DNA from 3 places in the Paenibacillus sp. FSL L8-0436 genome. Region 3 is predicted to be linked to each of the others. Evidence: predicted binding sites of a transcription regulator. Region 3 holds the regulator's gene; each other region holds the start of a gene.
The links. The regulator Rex, encoded in region 3, represses fermentation and respiration genes when NADH is low (regulators of the CRP and FNR family bind a similar motif). The targets are predictions, from matches to a motif close to TTGTGAAATATTTCACAA.
Positions count from the first base shown of each region.

Region 1: the regulator Rex is predicted to act here: its motif matches at 1,429-1,446, upstream of NSS79_RS08380 (phosphoketolase family protein).
Region 2: the regulator Rex is predicted to act here: its motif matches at 2,074-2,091, upstream of NSS79_RS31865 (formate/nitrite transporter family protein).

Region 1 is NZ_CP151955.1:1,813,554-1,816,838, forward strand. It holds gene NSS79_RS08365 (methyl-accepting chemotaxis protein) at 1-5, shown strand, start outside; gene NSS79_RS08370 (hypothetical protein) at 160-339, opposite strand; gene NSS79_RS08375 (GntR family transcriptional regulator) at 574-1,296, shown strand; gene NSS79_RS08380 (phosphoketolase family protein) at 1,561-3,285, shown strand, end outside.
Region 2 is NZ_CP151955.1:6,898,981-6,902,265, forward strand. It holds gene NSS79_RS31860 (MFS transporter) at 1-670, opposite strand, end outside; gene NSS79_RS31865 (formate/nitrite transporter family protein) at 1,147-1,974, opposite strand; gene NSS79_RS31870 (FAD-dependent oxidoreductase) at 2,178-3,285, opposite strand, start outside.
Region 3 is NZ_CP151955.1:4,864,088-4,867,372, reverse strand. It holds gene dinG (ATP-dependent DNA helicase DinG) at 1-893, shown strand, start outside; gene NSS79_RS22350 (redox-sensing transcriptional repressor Rex) at 983-1,675, shown strand; gene NSS79_RS22345 (amidohydrolase) at 1,662-2,963, shown strand; gene NSS79_RS22340 (DUF5590 domain-containing protein) at 3,025-3,285, shown strand, end outside.

The sequences.
Region 1 (3,285 bases), 3.1 Mb from region 3:
AATAAGGCCGGTTTGTAAAGAGCGGTTTTAATGGTAAGTAAAAAGGTCCACCGTTTAAAAAAGAGCAATAAAAAACCCGCAGTAAGGATGATTCCCTTGCTGCGGGTTGCTTGCGTTCTTGTCTATGTCAGTGTGTATGTAATATAGATAGACAGACGTTTAGTTTTTATCGATGAGTTCAAGTTTTTCAAGGATCTTTATTGTTGTTAAGGCGGATAACTGAACGGCTAATTCAACGCTTTCTTTCTGAATTCCGTCCTTCTCAATAGCATCCTTGTTCTCTGAGAAGACTTCTTCAGTTACTTGGCTGATCAGACTTTTGACGATTTCAATATGCATAATAAACTCCCCCTCTCCGGAAAAATAGCCACATTCTTATATTTCGGCAGATCATCAGGTTTTTCTTTGAAATAAACCTTCCTCAATTAGCAGAAATCGGGTGGAGAAAAGTATAAACCATCTCATTATTATGATATAGTTAATATTGATTTTTAATCCAAACCCTTTCGTTAGACAGAAGAGGTTGTTTGAATACATATCAATTGGTACAGAAGACCTGAGAGGGAGTACTCCATGACACAATTTGTCTACAAGCAAATAATTGATGACCTTAAAATGAAAATCTTTGCTGGACAGTTTGCGGATATGCGATTACCCGATGAACGCAGTCTTAGCGAAACGTATCAGGTTAGCCGCAGCTCCATCAAGCGCGCATTAACCAAAATGGAAAGTGTCGGAATCATTTTTAAAAAACGAGGTTCAGGCACGTTTATTAACCCCTTATACATAAAAAACGAATCCATCTTCAATTACGAAGGTTCCAATCTGGGTGTCACCGACAATTTCCAGATGCATGGCAAGAAACCTAAAGTCAAAGTGTTGAATTTCGAGGTTATTCCGCCAACAAAAGAATTGCAGCGGGATTTGTTCCTGGGGCCCCATGATTTTGTATACAAAATCGTCCGCTTGCGCCTGTTCGATGATGATCCCTTTATGATAGAGACGGGGTATATCCCGATAAAAATCGTTCAGGATTTAAACCAGACGATTATTGAGGGCTCCATTTTTAATTATCTGGAAGACTCGCGCAACCTGGCCGTAACCAAATCATTTTTATCTATTTTTGCCGAGCCGTCCTTGTCCACGGATCAGGAGCTGCTGCACTTGAAAGAAAATGAACCGGTTGGCATTATGGAGGGGATTTTCTTTTTGGACAATGGTACTCCCTTTGAATTTTCCCATATGCGGTTTCATTATCAATATTTGAAATTTAATACGTTTGTATCTGTTCATTAAGGAGCAGAATAAGACCGGGGATTTTCCCGGTCTTATTTTTTTGTATACTTTACTTTTTTATGGATGTAACGTATTTACATAAATTTCAATATAACTGTGTTTTGACAGCGTTTTTCCTGAGTTTTTCATACTATGTTCAAATTTTCACAAAATTGGACCGTATCACTTGTCAAAAAGGTTGTATTTATTTTGGGCAGAGGTATGATGTATTTGTAGGGAAAAAGAATGGCAATAAGCAACAATATATATATAGGAGTGGATAAAATGGGATTATCAACCATGAAAGTCGATTATTCGTCTAAAACGTATCTGGAAAAGCTTGACGCTTATTGGCGTGCAACCAACTACATTTCGGTAGGTCAGCTGTATTTGAAAGACAATCCGTTGTTAAGAGAACCTTTGAAAGATGCTGACGTTAAGATTAAACCTATCGGACACTGGGGTACTATTCCGGGCCAAAACTTTATTTATGCCCATTTGAATCGTGTAATTACTAAATATGATTTGAACATGTTCTATGTTGAAGGTCCGGGTCATGGCGGTCAGGTCATGGTTTCGAATTCCTATCTGGACGGAAGTTATACTGAGATTTATCCGGAAATTACGCAGGATATCCCGGGTCTCAAAAAACTGTTCAAACAATTCTCGTTCCCGGGCGGCGTTGCTTCCCATGCTGCACCTGAAACTCCTGGATCCATCCATGAAGGCGGCGAGCTGGGTTATTCTTTATCCCACGGCGCCGGCGCTATTCTAGATAACCCGGATTTGATTTCGGCTGTTGTCGTTGGAGATGGTGAGGCTGAAACCGGACCACTGGCCGCATCATGGTTCTCCAACCGCTTCATCAACCCTGTTACAGATGGCGCTGTTTTGCCGATTCTGCACTTGAACGGATTTAAAATCAGCAACCCGACGATTCTGTCCCGTCAATCGAAAGAAGAAATCACCGCTTACTTTACAGGCATGGGCTGGGAGCCGTTCTTTGTAGAAGGCGAAGACCCTGAACATATGCATCCGGAAATGGCGAAGGTACTCGATACCATCGTCGAAAGAATTGCAGCCATTCAAAAAAATGCGCGTGAAAATAACGACCTTACCCGCCCGGTATGGCCGATGCTCGTCTTCCGTTCCCCTAAAGGCTGGACTGGACCGGCAGCATGGGACGGTGTGCCGAATACCGGTTCGTTCCGTGCCCACCAGGTTCCAATTCCGGTTGACCAGAAAAATATGAAACATGCTCCAGCTTTGCTTGAATGGATGAACAGCTACAGACCGGAAGAATTATTTGATGAGAACGGCCGCTTGAACGCAGAGCTTGCCGAAATCCTGCCTACAGGCGACAGACGTATGGGTATGAATCCTGTTACTAACGCTGGCAACCTTATCAAAGATTTGCGTCTGCCGGATTTCCGCGACTATGTGCTTGATAACTCCGTTCCAGGTAAAGTAGTAGCCCAGGATATGGCCGTTCTCGGAAAATATCTGAAAGAGGTTGTCCTGCTCAATGAAGATAACCGCAATTTCCGGATTTTCGGACCGGATGAAACGATGTCCAACCGTCTGGGACCTGTGTTTGAAGTGACCAAACGCCAATGGCTGGATCAAATTAATGAACCTAATGACGAATTTCTCGCTTCGTATGGCCGTGTAATTGATTCCCAATTATCGGAACATCAGGCGGAAGGACTGCTGGAAGGTTATGTATTAACCGGACGTCATGGCTTCTTTGCAAGTTATGAAGCTTTCCTGCGCGTTGTGGATTCGATGATTACCCAGCACTTCAAATGGCTGCGTAAAGCAACCGATCAAGGCTGGCGCGCTGATATCCCTTCACTCAATGTTGTCGCAACTTCAACCGTGTTCCAGCAGGACCATAACGGTTATACGCACCAGGATCCGGGTTTGCTGGGTCATCTGGCAGACAAAAAACCGGAGTTCATCCGGGAATATTTGCCGGCTGATGCCAACTCCCTGCTGGCTGTATTTGAC
Region 2 (3,285 bases), 2.0 Mb from region 3:
AACCTAAGGCCATATACAGATAGATTCGGGTGTGGCCTATAAGCTTCCAGCTCGACAGCTCTCCGGGACCGTTTCTCCTATGCGGCTCGGCATGGGCCGGCTCTGTGCCAACCTTCCGCAAATACACAAAGAAAAATGCGGCAAACACGGCTGAGGCCAGCCCATTAAGCACAAAGCTCAGCAGATAGGAAATATCGGCCAGAAAACCGGCCAGCATCGTGCCCAGCGCTACCCCAATATTATTGGCGACATAAATTACATTAAAAAGCTCTCCGCGCTGTTCTGCGAAGCGGAAACCTATAAAGGCCTGAATGGCCGGCAATGACAACGAATTGAACAGACCCACCAGCCCCATCACCAGCATGAACATATTCCAGTTCACGCTTGCCGCCGGCAAGGTAAACAAGGCCAGGGCATTCATGGCCAGCGCACCGACGATCAGGCGTTTGACACCAACTTTATGATAGAGTGATCCCCCCAGCAGTTGTCCGAATATACCTCCGAGGGATTGAATAACAATAACGAGTGCCGCATCTGTCATACTGCGGCCCAGTTCATCAAATACATACATCGTGACAAGCGGCCACATTAGCGCGCTGCCTGTTGCATTGATAAGACTGGCAATCAGAAAAACTTTGACTTCCTTTGGATAAGCTTGTAAAAACCTCATGACTTGTCTTTCAACCCCTGTAATATATGTGTCATTAATTTCATCCAGTATCATCCCAAAACAGGACGAAGAGCAAGCATTCACACTGACGCATTATCGCGTCACTCAAACACAATACCCCCATGATTCTTGACCAAAACCTATGGCCAGCCCCAGCAGTGAAAAACCTGCCCAATCGGATCTTTATATTTTATAACTGCTGCCACCATGCGTAAATAAAATTGCTGAACAGAGACTGATTCGCTCTTCGTTTGCCCGGGTAATAGAGCATATGAAACACTCCCTATTAATTCGCCGTGAGCCCGATTTCGTTCCCCCGAGTCGGATATGCACGGCGAATTTTGTGTTGTGCAGCCCTATTTTACCTCACAAAAAAACACCCCGAGAACCTTCCCTCTTGAGCCGTTATAGGCTGGAAGAGGAAAAGCTACAAGGAGTGTCTATTGCCGTTTAAGACGGCATTTAATTAGTAAGGATTAAGCGTGTTTCTTCACTCCGACAGAGGATACACCCTCTACGGATTGCACAGCCGCCGGCTCTTTGCGAAGGTAAGCCATATAATAGGCTGCGGCTACGAAGATGGCTCCGCCCGTAAGGTTGCCCAGCCATACCGGGGCAAAGTTGCCGAAATATTGTGCCCAGGTAAAATGCCCCTCAAATATAGCAGCAGGGATAAGAAACATGTTGGCTACAACGTGCTGGAATCCGATGGCCACAAATGCCATGGTCGGGAACCAGATACCGAGGATTTTACCGCTGAAATTATCCGCCCCGTAAGAGAGCCACACGGCCAGAGCTACCAGCCAGTTACAGCCGATCCCGGAGACAAAGGCCTGCAGGAAGGTTGCATCAATCTTATGTTCAGCCATATCGACCAGTTTATCGAGATACACTCCGTCTGCGGTGAGGCCGACAACGTGGCCGAAGAAATAAGCAACGAACAACGCGCCTGCCAGGTTGCTGAGCGTGATCAGCACAAGGTTCTTGATGACCTCCCAGAAGGAAATCTTCTTCGCTATAAATGCCAGCGGCACGGCCATCATATTGCCTGTCAGCAGTTCCCCGCCGGCCAGCAGCACCAGGATCAGTCCTACCGGGAACACCGACGCCCCGATAAAGTTTGCGATGGATCCCCATTCCGCCGGAGCACCGGCAATGACACGAATATCCAGTAAAAATCCGAGCGCAATAAACGCTCCCCCCAGAAAACCGAGAATAAGTACGGTGGCAAGCGGGTTGTGAGCCTTCTTGATTCCGTTCTCTACCGTTACCTCGGCAATCTGCTGCGGTTTGTTATAAGCCATGATTCCTATCCCCTTTTAATACTTAAAATTTGTTCCTTTATGCCATTGTAGCGTGATCCCAATCACATTTACGTGATAAAAGTCACGTCTAAGAAAACTAAGTGAAAGTTTTCACTGACATGTCAAATTTACCATTACTGCATTGGATGCAGAAACAAAAAAAGACCAGATCCAGTGGCTGGATCCGGTCTCTTGGGTTTGTTTTATACAGTAACAATTTCTTTGACTGCAGACATCTTTGGCAATGCCTGAAGGCCAGCAGTGTTCAGGAAGTTCCATGGCTTGTTGTAATGCGGCTGGAAGAAGAAATCAATGAAGGCCAGCTGATCCACCGTCATTTTGTTCTGGATGCAGACAGACACGGTATTGATCGACTGTGTCAGATCCATCTTGGACATAATCTGCGCTCCGAGAACCCGGCGGGTGGCGCGGTCAAAAACTACTTTTAACTGAACCTGCTCAAAGGTCGGCATAAACTCTGGACGGTAGTTGTCGATCAGCAGCACGCTCTCGATATCCATGCCTTCGGCTTTGGCTGCGTATTCTGTCAGTCCAGTTCCGGCGATATTATCCTCATAAATTTTAATCCCCGATGTTCCCTGCGTACCCATGTATGGGATCGTATTCGCCACCAGGTTGCGAGCTACCAGTGTTCCCATACGTACGGCATTCGTAGCCAGCGGAATATAGGCATGTTTGCCGGTTGGGTTATAATGAATCGCACAGCTGTCGCCGGCGGCATAGACATCCGGGAGGCTGGTCTGCATATAATCATTGACGATAATCGCCCCGTTAGGCAGCATATCCACTTGCCCTTTCAGCAGCTCTGTATTCGGACGGAAACCGATGCAGAGGATAACCAGATCGGTCTCATGCTCCCCTTTGCTTGTGATCACCTTGGTCACTTTACCGTTCTCTCCGGCAAACGAGCTGACCTTCTCACCGAGCGCCAGCTTGATGCCGTGATCCTCCAGTGTCTGCTGGATCGGTGTAGTGAATTCTTCATCCAGATATTTGCTCAGGATCCGGTCCTCGCCATCGATCAGCGTAACCTGTTTGCCGTTCATTTGAAAAGCCTCCACCAGCTCGACACCGATATAACCGGCTCCGACAACGGTGATTCTGTCCACCTGCTGCGCTTTTTCGATAATGGTGTTGGAGTGATTGTAGTTCTTCGAGAGCAGGATGCCATCCAGCTCCATGCCTTCAAGCTTTGGCACAATCGGCCACGAGCCGGTAGTCATAATGAGTTTGTCGTACGTATCTTCAAATTCCTGGCCGTTTGCCAGATTACGGGCTTTTAAGGTTTTG
Region 3 (3,285 bases):
GCGGCAACTACCGGGGCAAGTCGCTTCAGCTCTACGCCGTGCCTGTCGATGTAAGCAGCCAGCTCAAGGATCTGTTCTTCGACAAGAAGAAGAGCATAGTGCTGACGTCTGCCACGTTATCGGTCGACAAGTCCTTTCAGTTCATGATTGACAACCTTGGTCTTTCTGAAGCCTCTGAGCAAGGGCGTCTCATGACAGCGCTGCTGCCTTCACCGTTCAAGTACCGTGAACAGGCGCTGCTTGTCATCCCGCGCGATTTTCCCAGTGTTAAGGGCAGCGTAGGCGATGCGCGTTTTGTAGACAAGCTGGTGCATTCGCTGGCTGAAGCGGCGGCGGCGACCAAGGGGCGGATGCTGGTGCTGTTCACCTCCTACAAAATGCTACGCCAGGTTTATGATCCGCTGAAAGAGGCCTTGGCTTCCCAGGACATTACGGTTCTGGGCCAGGGTGTGGAAGGAGGCAGCCGCAGCAAGCTGATCCGGCGTTTTCAGGACAGCTCTGCATCGGTATTGCTTGGAACAAGCAGTTTCTGGGAAGGAGTCGACATCCCTGGCGAGGCGCTGACCTGTCTTGCGATTGTAAGGCTGCCGTTTCAGCCGCCGAATCATCCGCTTGCCGAGGCAAAGGCGGAGCTTCTGCAGGCCCAGAAGAAGAATCCTTTTATGAAAATGTCTGTTCCACAAGCAGTGATCCGGTTCAAACAGGGTTTTGGGCGATTGGTTCGCACAGCGCAGGACCGGGGAATTGTTATTGTATATGATACCAGGGTTATCGAAGCTTATTACGGGAAGTACTTCCTGTATTCACTCCCTGGTCCGAAGATGGAGCACATGCTTACCGATCAGATGGTTCCGCGGATTGCGGAATGGCTTGAAGAGGGCGGCGTTTCCTAATCTGTCATCGTTTATAAATTTTTTCCATCTCTTTGTACCATGGGCTGTGTCCCGTTCGCAGAGCGGGCACTGCACGTGGTTGTCATACGATATCGCGTCAGTGCAATTCTAAATTAGGAGGAGAAAACATGAAATCGGATAAAATATCGGAGGCCGTCGTTCGCAGACTCCCAGTGTACCTGCGTTTCCTGAACGATCTCCAAAAGCGTGAAATCTCAACCGTTTCTTCTCAGGAACTCGGGCAGAAGCTGGACCTTAATCCGGCGCAGATTCGTAAGGATCTGGCCTATTTTGGTGATTTCGGCAGAAAAGGCATTGGATATGACGTGTCTTATCTCATCGAAAAGATCCGTCACATTCTGAAGCTGGATCAACAAATCAATGTGGCCCTGGTAGGTGCCGGTAACCTCGGTCATGCCTTGTCCAATTACAATGCTTATCTGAAGGATACTATGAAAATCACCGCTGTATTTGATTCTTACGCTCCCAAGATTGGACAAAAGATCAACTCTCTTACGGTTCAGCCGATGGAAGAGCTGGGTCAGACCATCCGTGATCAGGGAATCCGGATCGGGATCATCACTGTACCGGACAGCGAAGCACAGAATGTAGCTGATATTCTGGTAGAATCGGGCATCGAGGCGATCCTGAATTTTGCACCGGTCATTCTGAAGACACCTTCAACCATCCGGATTCATGCTGCTGACTTTACGACTGACCTGCAAAGTCTGGCGTATTATTTACATGATGGAAAGGAAGGAATTACAGATGAGCAGCAATAAGATGATAATTGCAAACGGACGTTTTCTGGTTCCCGGAAGCGAGAAGCCGGTCCTGAGCGGTTATATGACTATAGAAAATGATTTGATCACATACATAGGGGAAGAGAAGCCCGTTATTGAAGAAGGCACAGTGACGCTCGACGGCAGCCGGCTGCTGTTCATGCCGGGTCTGGTCAATACCCATGGCCATGCTGCGATGTCGCTGCTGCGCGGCTACGGGGATGATATGGTCCTTCAAGCCTGGCTGCAGGAGAAAATGTGGCCGATGGAGGAGAAGTTTACCGGAGATGATGTCTACTGGGGCACTTCCTTATCTGTTCTGGAAATGCTGAAAGGCGGCACAACCACCTTTTTGGATATGTATGATCACATGGACCGGGTGGCCGAGGTGGTCGAGCACTCCGGCATCCGTGCGGTGCTGATGCGCGGTGTTATTGGTCTATGTCCTGAAGAAGTGCAGAATCAGAAGCTTGCGGAAGCTGTTGCGTTTGCCCGCAACTGGCACGGCAAGGCTGACGGCAGAATTACAACCATGATTTCACCGCATGCCCCGTATACTTGTCCTCCGGACTTTTTCATGCGGTTTGTGCAGGCGGCACATGACCTGGACCTGCCGATGCATACGCATATGTCGGAAACGCTGCGTGAAGTGGAGCAGAATGCCGCTGATTACGGCCTGCGTCCTGTAGCGCACCTGGAGAAGCTGGGGATGTTCACCCGCCCGTCCTTAATCGCCCATGGTGTCCACCTGAACGATGAGGAGATCGAAATCCTCGCCCGCCACAAGGTGGGTGTGTCCCATAACCCGGGAAGTAACCTGAAGCTTGCCAGCGGGGTTGCACGGGTGCCTGAGCTGCTGAGAGCCGGAGTCAAAGTTTCGCTCGGTACGGACGGGGCGGCAAGCAACAATAATCTCGATATGTTCGAGGAAATGCGGCTTGCAGCATTGATCCATAAGGGAGTCAGCGGTGATCCTACCGCAGTTCCGGCACCGGAAGCGCTGCTGATGGCTACGCAATATGGGGCGGAATCGGTCTTCCTGAACCAGGTGGGCCGCCTTGCAGCGGGGATGAAGGCTGACTTTATTGCAATTGATATCGATCAGCCCCATTTACTGCCGCATAGCGACTTGCTCTCCCACGCCGTGTATTCGGCCAGCGCCAAGGATGTCGAGCATGTCTGGGTGAACGGCAAGCAGGTTGTGAAGCATGGTCAGTGCCTGACACTGGACGAGGAAGAAATCCGCCGCAAGGCGCAAGAAACTTTTGAAGGGCTGCTGAAGCGGTAATTCGACTGCCGCCGCAGTTGACTTTATGACGTTTCATATATTAAGGAAAGGAAGCTGCATTTTGAGGAAAAGGAAAAAATGGCTTCTGCTGGGGATCGCTCTGTTTCTGCTCATTTTGTTCGGTCTAAGCCAATTTTATGCCTATATCATGAAGGACCAATGGAATGAACGCAACGCGGCCAAAGAAGTTGCCAAGACCCGGGCGGGACTTACTGAGATATCCAAGGCGCAGAAATCGGTATGGGACGAAAATTCGGTGTACTGGGTGCTGACGGGAAAAAATAAAGCCGGTACGGATCTGATGGTGTGGGTACGTTTCACC